One region of the Paenibacillus sp. TC-CSREp1 genome, then DNA from elsewhere that is predicted to be linked to it. Evidence: riboswitches for the same ligand, from Rfam matches in the RefSeq annotation. Region 1 holds a riboswitch; each other region holds the start of a gene.
The links. A riboswitch is a leader RNA that binds a small molecule or an ion and turns the genes downstream of it on or off. The one in region 1 is predicted to bind S-adenosylmethionine.
Positions count from the first base shown of each region.

Region 2: linked by a shared signal. The riboswitch ahead of metA (homoserine O-acetyltransferase MetA) and the one ahead of mmuP (S-methylmethionine permease) in region 1 are both predicted to bind S-adenosylmethionine.
Region 3: linked by a shared signal. The riboswitch ahead of ACQSGY_RS14425 (methionine ABC transporter ATP-binding protein) and the one ahead of mmuP (S-methylmethionine permease) in region 1 are both predicted to bind S-adenosylmethionine.

Region 1 is NZ_JBNOKM010000022.1:14,232-18,305, reverse strand. It holds gene ACQSGY_RS26115 (spore germination protein) at 1-581, shown strand, start outside; gene ACQSGY_RS26110 (Ger(x)C family spore germination protein) at 578-1,780, shown strand; SAM riboswitch class I at 1,889-1,990, shown strand; gene mmuP (S-methylmethionine permease) at 2,082-3,476, shown strand; gene mmuM (homocysteine S-methyltransferase) at 3,482-4,074, shown strand, end outside.
Region 2 is NZ_JBNOKM010000003.1:304,583-308,656, forward strand. It holds gene ACQSGY_RS06230 (HRDC domain-containing protein) at 1-107, shown strand, start outside; gene corA (magnesium/cobalt transporter CorA) at 182-1,117, opposite strand; SAM riboswitch class I at 1,577-1,701, shown strand; gene metA (homoserine O-acetyltransferase MetA) at 1,831-2,748, shown strand; gene ACQSGY_RS06245 (aminotransferase class I/II-fold pyridoxal phosphate-dependent enzyme) at 2,773-3,957, shown strand; gene ACQSGY_RS06250 (trans-sulfuration enzyme family protein) at 3,954-4,074, shown strand, end outside.
Region 3 is NZ_JBNOKM010000008.1:261,861-265,934, forward strand. It holds gene ACQSGY_RS14415 (MetQ/NlpA family ABC transporter substrate-binding protein) at 1-329, opposite strand, end outside; gene ACQSGY_RS14420 (methionine ABC transporter permease) at 369-1,028, opposite strand; gene ACQSGY_RS14425 (methionine ABC transporter ATP-binding protein) at 1,028-2,062, opposite strand; SAM riboswitch class I at 2,184-2,323, opposite strand; gene ACQSGY_RS14430 (Cthe_2314 family HEPN domain-containing protein) at 2,578-3,297, opposite strand; gene ACQSGY_RS14435 (COX15/CtaA family protein) at 3,578-4,074, opposite strand, start outside.

The DNA.
Region 1 (4,074 bases):
TAAGGCCTGTTTTGGGTGAAGGACTCTTGCCGGTCATTAAGGGCTTGAAGCCATCGCTGCTGTCTTATACAGGTTACGAGGTTATGCTAGTCATTACGGCATATATGCAGAATCCGAAAAAAAGCAATAAAGCGATAACATGGGGCATAGCTGTCTCCACTGCTATATACCTCATTACAGTTGTTATGGTTGTAGGAAGCCTTTCACTTGACGGAATCAAAACGAGAACATGGCCGACGCTGGATTTGGTGCGAAGCTTTGAAATACAAGGCTTGATCTTTGAGCGCTTTGAATCGCTCCTGCTGGTCATCTGGATTATGCAGATTTTTTCCACGTTTGCAATTACCCATTATTGTGCATCAGTAGGCATTCGTGACTTATTCAAGACCAAAAAAATGGGCAAGATTATGTATGTTCTGCTGCCTGTTATATATATAGCGGCGATGATGCCGAAAAATGTAGATGAAACTTTCGCACTTGGCGATATGCTGGGTAACGCTTCTGTTCTGTTGTTCGCCATCTTGCCTTTGATCCTGTTGATCATAAGCATGATACGTAAAAAAGGAGGCAAGCACGCATGATTTTCTTTCGCCTGCTGGGACGGATCGCTTGCGTTGTGACCATCCTGAGTCTACTCTCAGGCTGCTGGAGCAGTAGAGAGATCGAGGATTTGAGCTTGTACGTTGCGCTGGGTATTGACGTGGGTCAAGAAACCGAGTTTGAGAAAAAAATTGCGGAGCAGGGAGGACGTTATCCCAAGCTGGACAATGTAACAGCAACCGTTCAGATCGCCCCAGGGTACTCCAGTAGCCAAAAAAGTGAACAGCCCGGTTCACCTGCATCCGGTAAAACGTCCTATTTGAATGAACGACTTACCGGTGATTCCTTGCTGCAGATTTTCCGTCAGTTTGCCTTGCGCCGTGATCGCCCGCTCATTGGACATCACCTCAAGGTTATTGTGATTTCCAAGGATATTGCCAAAAAGTATGGGTTGGACCAGCTGCTGGATTTCATCCTGCGGGATAACGATATTCGCCCGAACTGTCTGGTACTGATCAGCCATCACCGGGCAGTGGATGTGCTAACCTCTAACGATCCATCACGCATTCCGGCGTTCTATCTCACCGGGATTACGAATAATTCTAACGTCTCCAACAAAATTCTGGAGCCTGTATCGCTCGCGAAGCTTGATGCCCAGATGCAATCCGGGTCGAGTTTTCTATTGCAGAATGTACTGAACTACAACGGGGAGGACAAGTTCTCGGGCGGCAGCATTTTTGATGCTAAAGACAAGAAATTTATTGGTGAGCTTAGTCAAACGGATCTGGAGGCCCTTTCCTGGCTCAGACCTAATCAAAAGGGCGGAGTCATCAAGACCTACAGCAAAGAAGGATTTACGGTGGTCTATGAGATCAAAAAGAAAAGAACAAAGATTATTCCGAAAGTGGATGGTGACAACATTTCATTCCACATTAAAGCCGAATCCGAGGGATGGATGATGGAGGATTGGCGATCCCCGGAGAAGGAGGAGAAGGGAGCGTATCGGGATGAACTGGAAAAGGATTTTGCAAAATTGGTCGAGCAGCAGATTAAGCAGATGCTGTATAAACTCCAGCATACGTATCAGGTGGATGTTGCCGATTTTCGGGACACGATTCGAATTAAATATCCGAAGACGTGGAAGAGGGTGAAGGATCACTGGGATGAGATATTTGCGAAGGTGCCCATCACATATGAGATCAAGACCAGAATTGTGAATCCGGGGTCTTCTACAGAGTAGCTTGTTGGAATAATGTAGGGGAGCATGGTAATGGAATACGACTCAGGTGTAATTCTATTTAAATGTTGACACATCAGGTGGCAGTCGATATAGTTATAAAAAATCATTTTCTTATCCAGAGAGGTGGAGGGACTGGCCCTTAGAAACCTCAGCAACAGATCTGAAGGATACTGTGCTAATTCCAGCGGGTGAAAGCCTGATAGATAGGAGCAGTTGTTTTTATTTGTCAGTAGAGGCGCACTCTTCGGGAAGAGTGGGTCTTTTTTGTTTGTTCTGGATGAAGAAGCAGGGAGTATGTCATATGGAGAATAACAGCGATAAAGGTCATTTTCAGCGCAAGATGCAAACGAGACATGTGGTCATGCTTTCGCTTGGCGGCGTCATCGGAACGGGATTGTTCCTCAGCTCGGGGTACACGATTCAGCAGGCGGGACCGCTCGGTACCATTTTATCCTATCTCATCGGGGCACTTGTTGTGTATCTGGTTATGCTCTGTCTGGGCGAATTATCAGTATATATGCCAGAGACGGGTGCATTCCACAGCTACGCAGCCAAATATATCGGCCCAGCTACAGGTTATACCGTTGCTTGGCTATACTGGCTGACCTGGACAGTCGCGTTGGGCTCTGAATTTACGGCAGCCGGGCTGCTGATGCAGCGCTGGTTCCCGTCCATAAATGTCTGGATCTGGAGCGGTCTGTTTGCTCTGATGATTTTTCTGTTTAATGCGTTCACGGTCAAACTGTTTGCCGAATCCGAATTTTGGTTTTCCTTGGTGAAGGTGATGACGATTGTGCTCTTTATTATTATTGGCGGTGCTGCCATGTTTGGGATTATTCCGATGGCAGATGCGTCTCCGGCGCCACTGTTTACCAACATTACAGCATCAGGTTGGTTTCCGCATGGAGCCACGGCCATATTAATGACAATGCTGGCAGTGAACTTTGCCTTTTCGGGAACAGAGCTGATTGGTATTGCTGCTGGCGAGACGGAAAACCCGGAAAAAAACATTCCAAAAGCCATTCATACGACATTATGGCGTCTGATTATTTTCTTTATCGGTACAATTGTCATTCTGTCTGCGCTGCTGCCAATGTCGGACGCAAGCGTGCTGGAGAGTCCATTTGTAGCCGTGATGGAACGGATCGGTGTTCCGTATGCGGCAGACATTATGAATTTTGTTATTCTAACAGCGATTCTGTCCGCAGCTAACTCGGGATTATATGCTTCCTCACGGATGTTATGGTCACTGGCAGATAAAAAGACCATTTCTCCATGGTTTGCCCGCTTGACCAAACGCGGTGTGCCGTTCAACGCGCTGGTGCTCAGCATGGCTGGCGGTGCACTGGCTTTGCTGTCCAGCATCATTGCACCTGGAACCGTGTATATTACACTTGTCTCTATCTCGGGTCTTGCTGTAGTGGCGGTATGGATGAGCATCAGCGTGTCTCAATATATGTTCCGCAGACAGTATCTGCGTGAAGGAAACAAAGTGCAGGATCTGGTTTACCGGACACCGCTATATCCAATCGTGCCTATCGTTTCATTTTTGCTGTGCCTGGCCTCCTGCATCGGCATTGCTTTTGATCCGACACAGCGAATTGCTTTATACTGCGGCATTCCATTCATTATTCTGTGTTATATCGTATATTACCTGACAGATCGTACGAAGAAGAAAAGAGGGTTGACCCCATGACTAAAATGGAGCAAACGAATGATATCAATGTAATTCAACGTATTCTGAACGACTATCCACTCATGATTCTGGACGGTGCACTGGCTACAGAGCTGGAGCAGCATGGTTGTAATCTGGATGACCCGCTCTGGTCTGCACGTGTGCTGCTGGAGAACCCGGATGTCATTGTGCAGGTACACGCGGATTATTTCCGTGCAGGAGCAGATTGTGCAATTACTTCAAGCTATCAGGCCACTGTCGAAGGTTTCCGCAAGCGTGGCATTGGAGAGCAGGCTGCACTGGAGCTGATTCGCAAGACGGTAGAGCTGGCCGCAAAGGCGAGAGATGACGTGTGGACAGAAGTGCAGGATGTCATAGTAGAAGGCGGCAGTTCAACGAGACCAGGTGCAGAAGTCGCTTCGGGACATGCCGAGAACGTGGGAAAAGAGCAGAGTGAAAATCGTACAGGTGAGCACACAGGTGGCGAGAAGCTGGGGCGTCCGCGCCCTATAGTCGCTGGCTCCGTTGGGCCATACGGTGCTTATCTGGCGGATGGTTCAGAGTACGTGGGGCATTATGGCGTATCGGATGAGACATTGGCAGCATTCCATCGTCCGCG
Region 2 (4,074 bases), on a different contig from region 1:
GAGGAGAGCGCCCGGAAACAGGTAGCCTTGAACAGGTATATGAACGATTGCGTATGATTCGCATCCGTTTCCGCAGGCATGTGGAAACGGAACGTAATGTTGGTTAGCTCGGTAGTGCTCAGGAAAAACAGATACCAAAAAGACGAAGTCGTTCCCGCAGAGGGGCGCTTCGTCTTCCATTTCAAATCCAGTCTTTTTTGCGAAAAATAAAGAACATCGTCAGGCCGAGTGTAATCATGAGGCCAATGACGGCGTAATAACCATATCTCCAGTGCAGCTCAGGCATGTTATCAAAGTTCATTCCGTATATTCCGGTAATCACGGTCAGCGGCATGAAGACCGTTGTAATGGCCGTAAACACGCGCATGATCTCATTCGCCCGGTTTGCGATACTGGATTGATAGGCTTCTCGCAAGTTGCCCATCAGGTCGCGGTACGTTTCGAACGTTTCCGAAATTTTCACGGCATTCTCATAAATGTCACTGAAGTATTTTTGCAGCTGATCATCAATCAGACGCAGGTCTTTTTTGTTCAGGGTATTGATAACCTCTTTCTGAGGCCCCAGCACCTTTTTCAACCACAATATTTCACTTCGCAAACCGATAATTTCATTCAGATGTGATTTCTTGGTATGCATCAGAATGTCTTCTTCCAGCTTCTCGATGCGAGCTTCAATTCGGTCACCAACGGTGAAATAATTGTCTACAATCAAGTCAACCAGCAAATAGAGAAAGCGATCGGGACTGTTGATCTCCTGTTCCCACAGGATCGGCTTCAGCATCCGTAATTCACTGACCTTCTGTTTCGTTACACTGATAATGAAATGTCTGCCGAGAAACAGATTGACTGCCCGCAGAAAAATCTCTTCATCATCAAAGCGAATGCTGTTGATCACGATAAAATAATGATTTTCATAAATTTCAATCTTTGGACGCTGCTCCTCATCACTCAAGCAGTCCTCCACAGCCAGATCATGCATGGAGAACAGAGGCTGCAGCACAGCCAGATCATCCACGTCTGCATCGATCCAGTAAAAACCTTCAGCCGGTGGAGTCAGCGCTTGCTGGATATCATCCACCGGAATAAATACACCGTTATTAACCAACCGGATTTTCATGTAATCTACTCCTTCTGCACCCGCCATCGTGGCGGATTTCATCATTAATATGGGCGCAAAAGAACAGATCAGCCGGTCGGCAGCGAAGCCCGATGTACAGGTCTCCGCTTGTTTACGTTCAATCTATAATCAAACGGAAAAAACGGCCCGCTGCCGATGCTGATGTCCATTCTCTATGCAGTTGTTCGGAAATCGACTGCCAATTGGGCCTCGGGTCGCCATCCATTTAATATGTCACCTCTCACATAAGGGCTTATAAACACTTGTCTAGTATACCGCTGGTCCAGAGTGCTTTCAAGCGCAAAATGTGTCTATTTCGCGCTCTGAGGCAGTGTATGATTACGGAGTAGAATCGGTTCCGAATTCGGTATCAGAAACACCTAACTGCATCTTGACGTGAGGGCCTGAATGTTTTAAAGTAAAAGTTAATAAATTTGAATTATAATTGAATACAGCGAAATCTTATCAAGAGTAGGTGGAGGGACTAGCCCGATGAAACCCGGCAACCGGCGATATACCGCACGGTGCTAATTCTTGCAGCGACCAAGCATCCTCGTGGTGCTGTTGTAACTGAGAGATGAGAGAGGCGCATATCTGTTTACATATGACCTTTCTCGGAATCCGAGAGAGGTCTTTGTTGTATGCCCCAACTTCTCAGCAGTGATTTTCGCGGCAAATGTGATCTATGACGACCAAGGAGGAATCAACTCACCATGCCAATTAAAATTCCGGACACACTACCAGCTAAAGAAGTGCTTGAAGGGGAGAATATCTTTGTCATGGACGAAACGTCCGCATACAAGCAGGATATTCGTCCGCTGCGCATTGCTATTCTGAATCTGATGCCTACCAAAGAGACCACCGAAACACAATTGCTGCGTCTGGTGGGGAACACCCCCATTCAGGTGGATGTGGTGCTTGTGCATCCCAAATCTCATACCTCCAAAAATACGTCTCAGGAATATCTGGACATGTTCTACAAAACATTCGATGAGATTCAGCACCGCCGTTTCGACGGGATGATTATTACAGGTGCGCCGGTGGAGCAAATGGATTTTGAGGACGTTAATTATTGGAAGGAGATTCAGGAAATTTTTGAATGGACCAAAACCAATGTAACGTCGACCATGCATATCTGTTGGGCATCCCAGGCTGGTTTATACCACCATTTTGATGTACCCAAAGTTCCGCTGGATGAAAAATGTTTTGGAGTATTCCCGCATACGATCAACAAACCCCATGTTCCACTGCTCCGGGGATTTGATGAGGTGTTTAATGTGCCTCACTCTCGCCATACAGACGTAAGACGTGAGGATATCGAAAAAAACGACAGGCTTGAAATTTTAGCCGAGTCCGAGGAAGCAGGCGTATTTCTGGTAGCCACCAAGGATGGTAAGCAAATTTTTGCTACAGGACATGCCGAGTACGATCCGTTTTCTTTAAAATGGGAGTATGACCGTGATGTAGCCAAAGGATTGGATATCGCACTGCCTAAGCATTATTATCCGAACGATGATCCATCCCAACTCCCTCCGGCTACCTGGCGTGCACATGCCAACTTATTATTCTCTAACTGGCTCAATTACTATGTGTATCAGGAAACACCTTACGATATTGGTCCGCAAATCTAATCGTGATTACAGGAGGATGCAGTAATGGAAGATAACAAGTTGAAGATTGAAAGCCGTTTAGCTCAGATTGGGTCCATCAATGAACCCGTTACAGGAGCCGTTAACTTTCCGATTTATCAATCCACTGCGTTTCGTCACCCGAAGCTGGGACAAAGCACCGGGTTTGATTACATTCGTACAACCAATCCAACACGTAAAGTGCTGGAGGAGGCTGCAGCGGCACTGGAATCCGGTGATGCAGGTTTTGCCTGTAGCTCCGGTATGGCGGCGTTGCAAACGATCTTTGCGATGTTCAGCCAAGGAGATCATCTGATTGTTTCACTTGATCTGTACGGCGGAACATATCGACTGCTGGAACGAATTCTGTCTCGCTTTGGCGTAACGGCAAGTTACGTGGATACGAATGATCTGGAAGCGCTGGAGAAGGTGTACCAGCCAAATACCAAAGCTGTATTTATCGAGACACCAACCAATCCGCTTATGATGATCACGGACGTACAAGCCGTAGCTTCCTGGGCCAAAAGCCATAACCTGCTGACGATCGTGGACAACACATTGCTCACGCCGTTCTTCCAGCGTCCGATTGAACTTGGCGCAGACATTATCATTCACAGTGCTACCAAATATCTGGGCGGACATAATGATGTTCTCGCTGGACTTATTATTACCAAAGGTGAAGCTTTGTCTGCGGAAATGGCTTTCCTTCATAATTCGATTGGTGCGGTGTTATCGCCGAGTGATTCCTATCAATTGATGAAAGGCATGAAAACCCTTGCGCTTCGCATGGAGCGTCACGAATATAACGCGCTGACCATCGCGAAGTTCCTGCTGGAGCATCCTGCGGTTGCGGAAGTATTCCATCCGGGATTGTCCGATCATCCGGGATACGAGATTCAGCAGAAGCAATCTTCAGGCAATACCGGCATCTTCTCATTTAAAGTCAAGGATGCACGGTATGTGGAGCCATTGCTGCGTCATATTCAATTAATTGCGTTTGCCGAAAGCCTTGGCGGTGTAGAATCCCTCATGACTTACCCGGCAGTGCAGACGCATGCGGATATCCCGCTGGAGATTCGTGATGCTGTAGGTGTAGATGACCGTTTGCTGCGTTTCTCTGTCGGAATTGAACATGCGGAGGACTTGATTGCCGATCTGAATCAGGCGCTGCTGGCAGCGCAGCAGGAAGTGGAAGGAGGCGTAATCTCATGAGTGATGTAAACCGCAAAAAACCGGAATCAGGATTGAAGTTTGAGACAAAGCTGCTTCATTTCGGGGATGAGATTGATCAGACAACCGGCGCATCCAGCGTGCCGATTTATCAGGCAT
Region 3 (4,074 bases), on a different contig from region 1:
TGGAAGCCGCGCTCTTTATTTTGCACATCAAGGTAAGGCTGATGCTGGAAGAAGTTCGCATCCAGTTTGCCATCCTCCAGCTGCTGGTTTGGCTGTACATAGTCATTGAATGTAACAACCTGCAAGCGGATGCCCTCCGCTTCAAGCACAGGTTTGATGCTTTCCAGGATTTCAGCATGAGGTGTAGGAGAAGCCCCGACTTTCAATTCAACGGTACGCGGAGCGCCCGCTGAATTATCCGCACCGCTGTCCGATTTCTTGTTGTTTCCGCAAGCTGCAAGCACTGCGATTAACATCAAGCTGAGTAGAACAATAGACCATTTTTTCATCTGTAAAACCCCTTCGCCTTATATTTTTTCATCTATGTGTTATTTCCTGGTGAAATAAATGACCAGACGATCGCCAAGCATCTGCAGAAGCTGGACCAGAATAATCATGGATATAACAGAAATAATCATGATTTCGTTCTGATAACGGTAGTATCCGTAGTTAATTGCCAACGTTCCCAATCCGCCGCCGCCAACCATACCCGCCATAGCCGTGTATGATACCAGAGTAACAATCGTGATGGTAATGCTGGCAAGCAGACCCGGTAGAGCTTCTGGCAACAGCACTCGTCTGACAATCTGTCCTGTAGATGCCCCCATTGCCTGTGCCGCTTCAATGACGCCGCGATCCACTTCTCGCAACGTATTCTCTACGAGACGTGCAAAGTACGGCGCAGCAGAGATAACAAGAGGTGGAATGACGCCGAGCACCCCAGTAGCTGTCCCCACCAGCGCACGTGAAACTGGAATCAGAGCAACAATTAATATGATAAAAGGTACAGAACGTAAGATGTTAACAATGACAGACAAAACAACATAGGTTACTCGAGATCTGGCTGATGCGGATCGCCCTGTCATGAACAGAATTACACCAAGCGGCAGACCAAGCAGAACGGTGAACAAGCCGGATGCGGCCAAAATTTGTAACGTCTCAATCGAGGCGGTGCCAACCTCATCCCAGTTTACTTTTGAAAAATCCATTAACGAAGCACCTCCACATCAAGTCCTTCTGCAGCAAGCTCGGATAACGTCTGCTCAATGGCTTGAACATCGCCCTCGAATCTTACAGTTAATTGACCATAGGGAACTTGCTTGATCGTAGAGATTGTGCCCTGCAGAATGGCAAAATCCACGCCGGTTTTGCGAACCGTTCTGGATAAAATCGCTTCATACGTTTTGTTTCCCAAAAACGACACTTTCACCAGCTTGGATGATACACCTGTTCCGAGCTCCGTTCCGGCATTCGCAAGCACCATTTCTTCCAGCGCCAGTCCACCTTCACGATCACGACTCACAAAATCCCGAGTTATCGCATGCTGCGGCTTCAGGAACACTTCAGTTACCGGCCCTTGCTCTACAATGCCACCTTGATGGATTACTGCCACCCGGTCGCAGATGGTCTGAATCACATGCATCTCGTGCGTGATAAGCACAATCGTCAGATTATACTTTTCGTTGATATCCAGGAGCAGCTTCAGAATTGAATTCGTTGTCTGCGGGTCAAGCGCAGAGGTCGCCTCATCACAGAGAAGCACACTTGGATCACTTGCAAGCGCTCGTGCTATGCCAACCCGCTGTTTCTGTCCGCCCGATAGCTGTGCCGGATATTTGCTGCTGTGCTGCTCCAGACCGACCAAAGCCAGCATCTCCTTCACCTTGCGGTCAATCGCATCCTTGGGTGTATTCACCAGCTTTAACGGAAAAGCAACGTTATCGTACACTGTGGCAGAAGACAACAGATTGAAATGCTGAAAAATCATGCCGATCTTGCGTCTTTGCTGCTGAAGTTCACTTTTGCCAAGCTCCGTCAGGTTAACGCCATCCACCCACACTTCGCCTGCTGTCGGACGTTCCAGCAAGTTAATGCAACGAATCAATGTGCTTTTCCCCGCACCCGAGTGGCCAATAACGCCGAATATTTCACCCTTCTGGATGCTTAGATCAAGCTCTGACAACGCCGTGGTTGTCTTTCCACGCCTGCCATATGTTTTGGTTAATCCAACCAGTTCTATCAATAGTACGGCTCCTTCCCCATCACCTACATATATCTTTACCCGAAGGAAGGGAAAACTCCCCTTTTTACGCGAAAAAAGAGCCCTTTGCAGATACAAAGATGGCTCTTCACGTGAAATGACCTTCTCATCTGCCAAAATCATATTCACTATGATTCTGTAGGAATTAGCACCTAACATCTGTAATGAAACACATTCATGTCATCAGCACAGATCGGTTGCCGGGCTTCATCGGGCCTGTCCCTCCGCCACTCTCGATAAGAGAAATATAATGTTTTGTAGAATTATATAGGTTATTGTAGTTCATCATATATAATGATCGAACTGCATCAAATATTACATCATTAAACTGCATTAAATGCTACAATATCAAAACTGTATTAAATAGTGCATTTTAGATAAATAACAAATCCATGTAAGTTTCTGATCTGCAACTCAGTATAGTCCAAGTATTCCGATTTGTCAAAGGGTATTATTTCATTAAGCTACTGTGGTAAACGAGTAAAAGCTTGATGCCATTATCGCCTCATGCCTTGTTTACGCCAGATTCGAGTGATATATCGATATGCCGTGTGCAGAGTTTCACAGACCATATCCACACCCTGCTGCATCTCCAGCAGATGCTGATCCAGATCCTCCAGCTTGACTTTCCCCTTCATCGTCTGATGCAGCTGCCATAGATCGTCCTGCATTTCAGAGTTCATGTAATGAATCTCCATATTGCGCCGCTTGCGGAGCCTGCTCATGGGTTCACGATAATTTTCCTTGATCTTGATTAATTGCAATGCAAGTGCATGGTGTTCCCGATGATAATCAAATTGCCTAAGTACCGTATAATAAGAGAAATGCACCTTCGTCTTTGAAGTATTCAACTGGAATATTTCATTCAAAACGGTTCCCAGTTTGTCCAGGATGGCAAAGCAGCGAATAAATGCATCCTTATAAAAATAAACATAACGCGCATACTCCGCCTTTTCGGCAGAGGTCATATCTTCGGTAGAGCCGGCAACCACTTTTTTACGAAAATGGGCTGCTGCAAAATAACTCTGCTCCAATTCATCCAATGACGATATCAGCCCTTGCGTCCAGATATAAAGCTTCCTGTAATCATGTTCCGGGTCATGGTCCACATGCATCTGGCGTTCAAATGAATCCAGCGTGTGTGCCATCGTATCCATCGCTTCCTTCAGAATACCCTGATTGACCCGCGGTTTCTCACCAAGTAACGTACGCAGCATAGATGTCCTCCTCTTTCCACTGATGATGCAAAATATATGATGTCACAGCTGCTGGACAGTCACTACCTCTCCCCAATAACCGCTGCAAATACTGTAATCATTATAACTTGGTTTAGGTTGCCCTGTTGATTCAAACATCAAACAAAAACAAAAGTCCACCTGCTCCAGTAATCTGTATCACCGAAGGGTGGACTTTCCAAATATAGTGCAGCCTGGCTGCAAGTGCAGGGTTAAAAGTGCAGGAACTGAATTCTTTTCTAAGATAGACAGCTGCTTCAGTTTAGAAGCGATTTACCGGGCGATACAGTTTGTACACCAGGAAGCTCATATACGTCAGCACACCGAATAATATAGCGATATCCAGCATATGTGCGAGTGCTACAAACATATACACCTCTGGGCGGTTAATCGTCCACATCATAAACATACCGATAACCACTTGCATCAAAATCAATATTACGGATAACACACCCAGCGTACGCAGCTCCCGATTATCCGGATGTTTGCGATACGCAAAATGTCCCAGAATTGCAATGACAATCACTAACGATGCCGCAGCAAGACGGTGAGCAAATGCTACAGCTACCCCTCCCGAAAGCTCAGGAACGATCTGTCCATTACATAGCGGGAACCCGGAACAACCTCCAGCAGAGTTTGTATGACTCACAAATGCCCCTGTATACACGACCAGATATGTGTAAATGGTTGAGAACCAGACCAGATTGCGGAAGCCTTTGCTGACACGTGGATATCTGTTCAGTCGTTCGAGACCGCCGT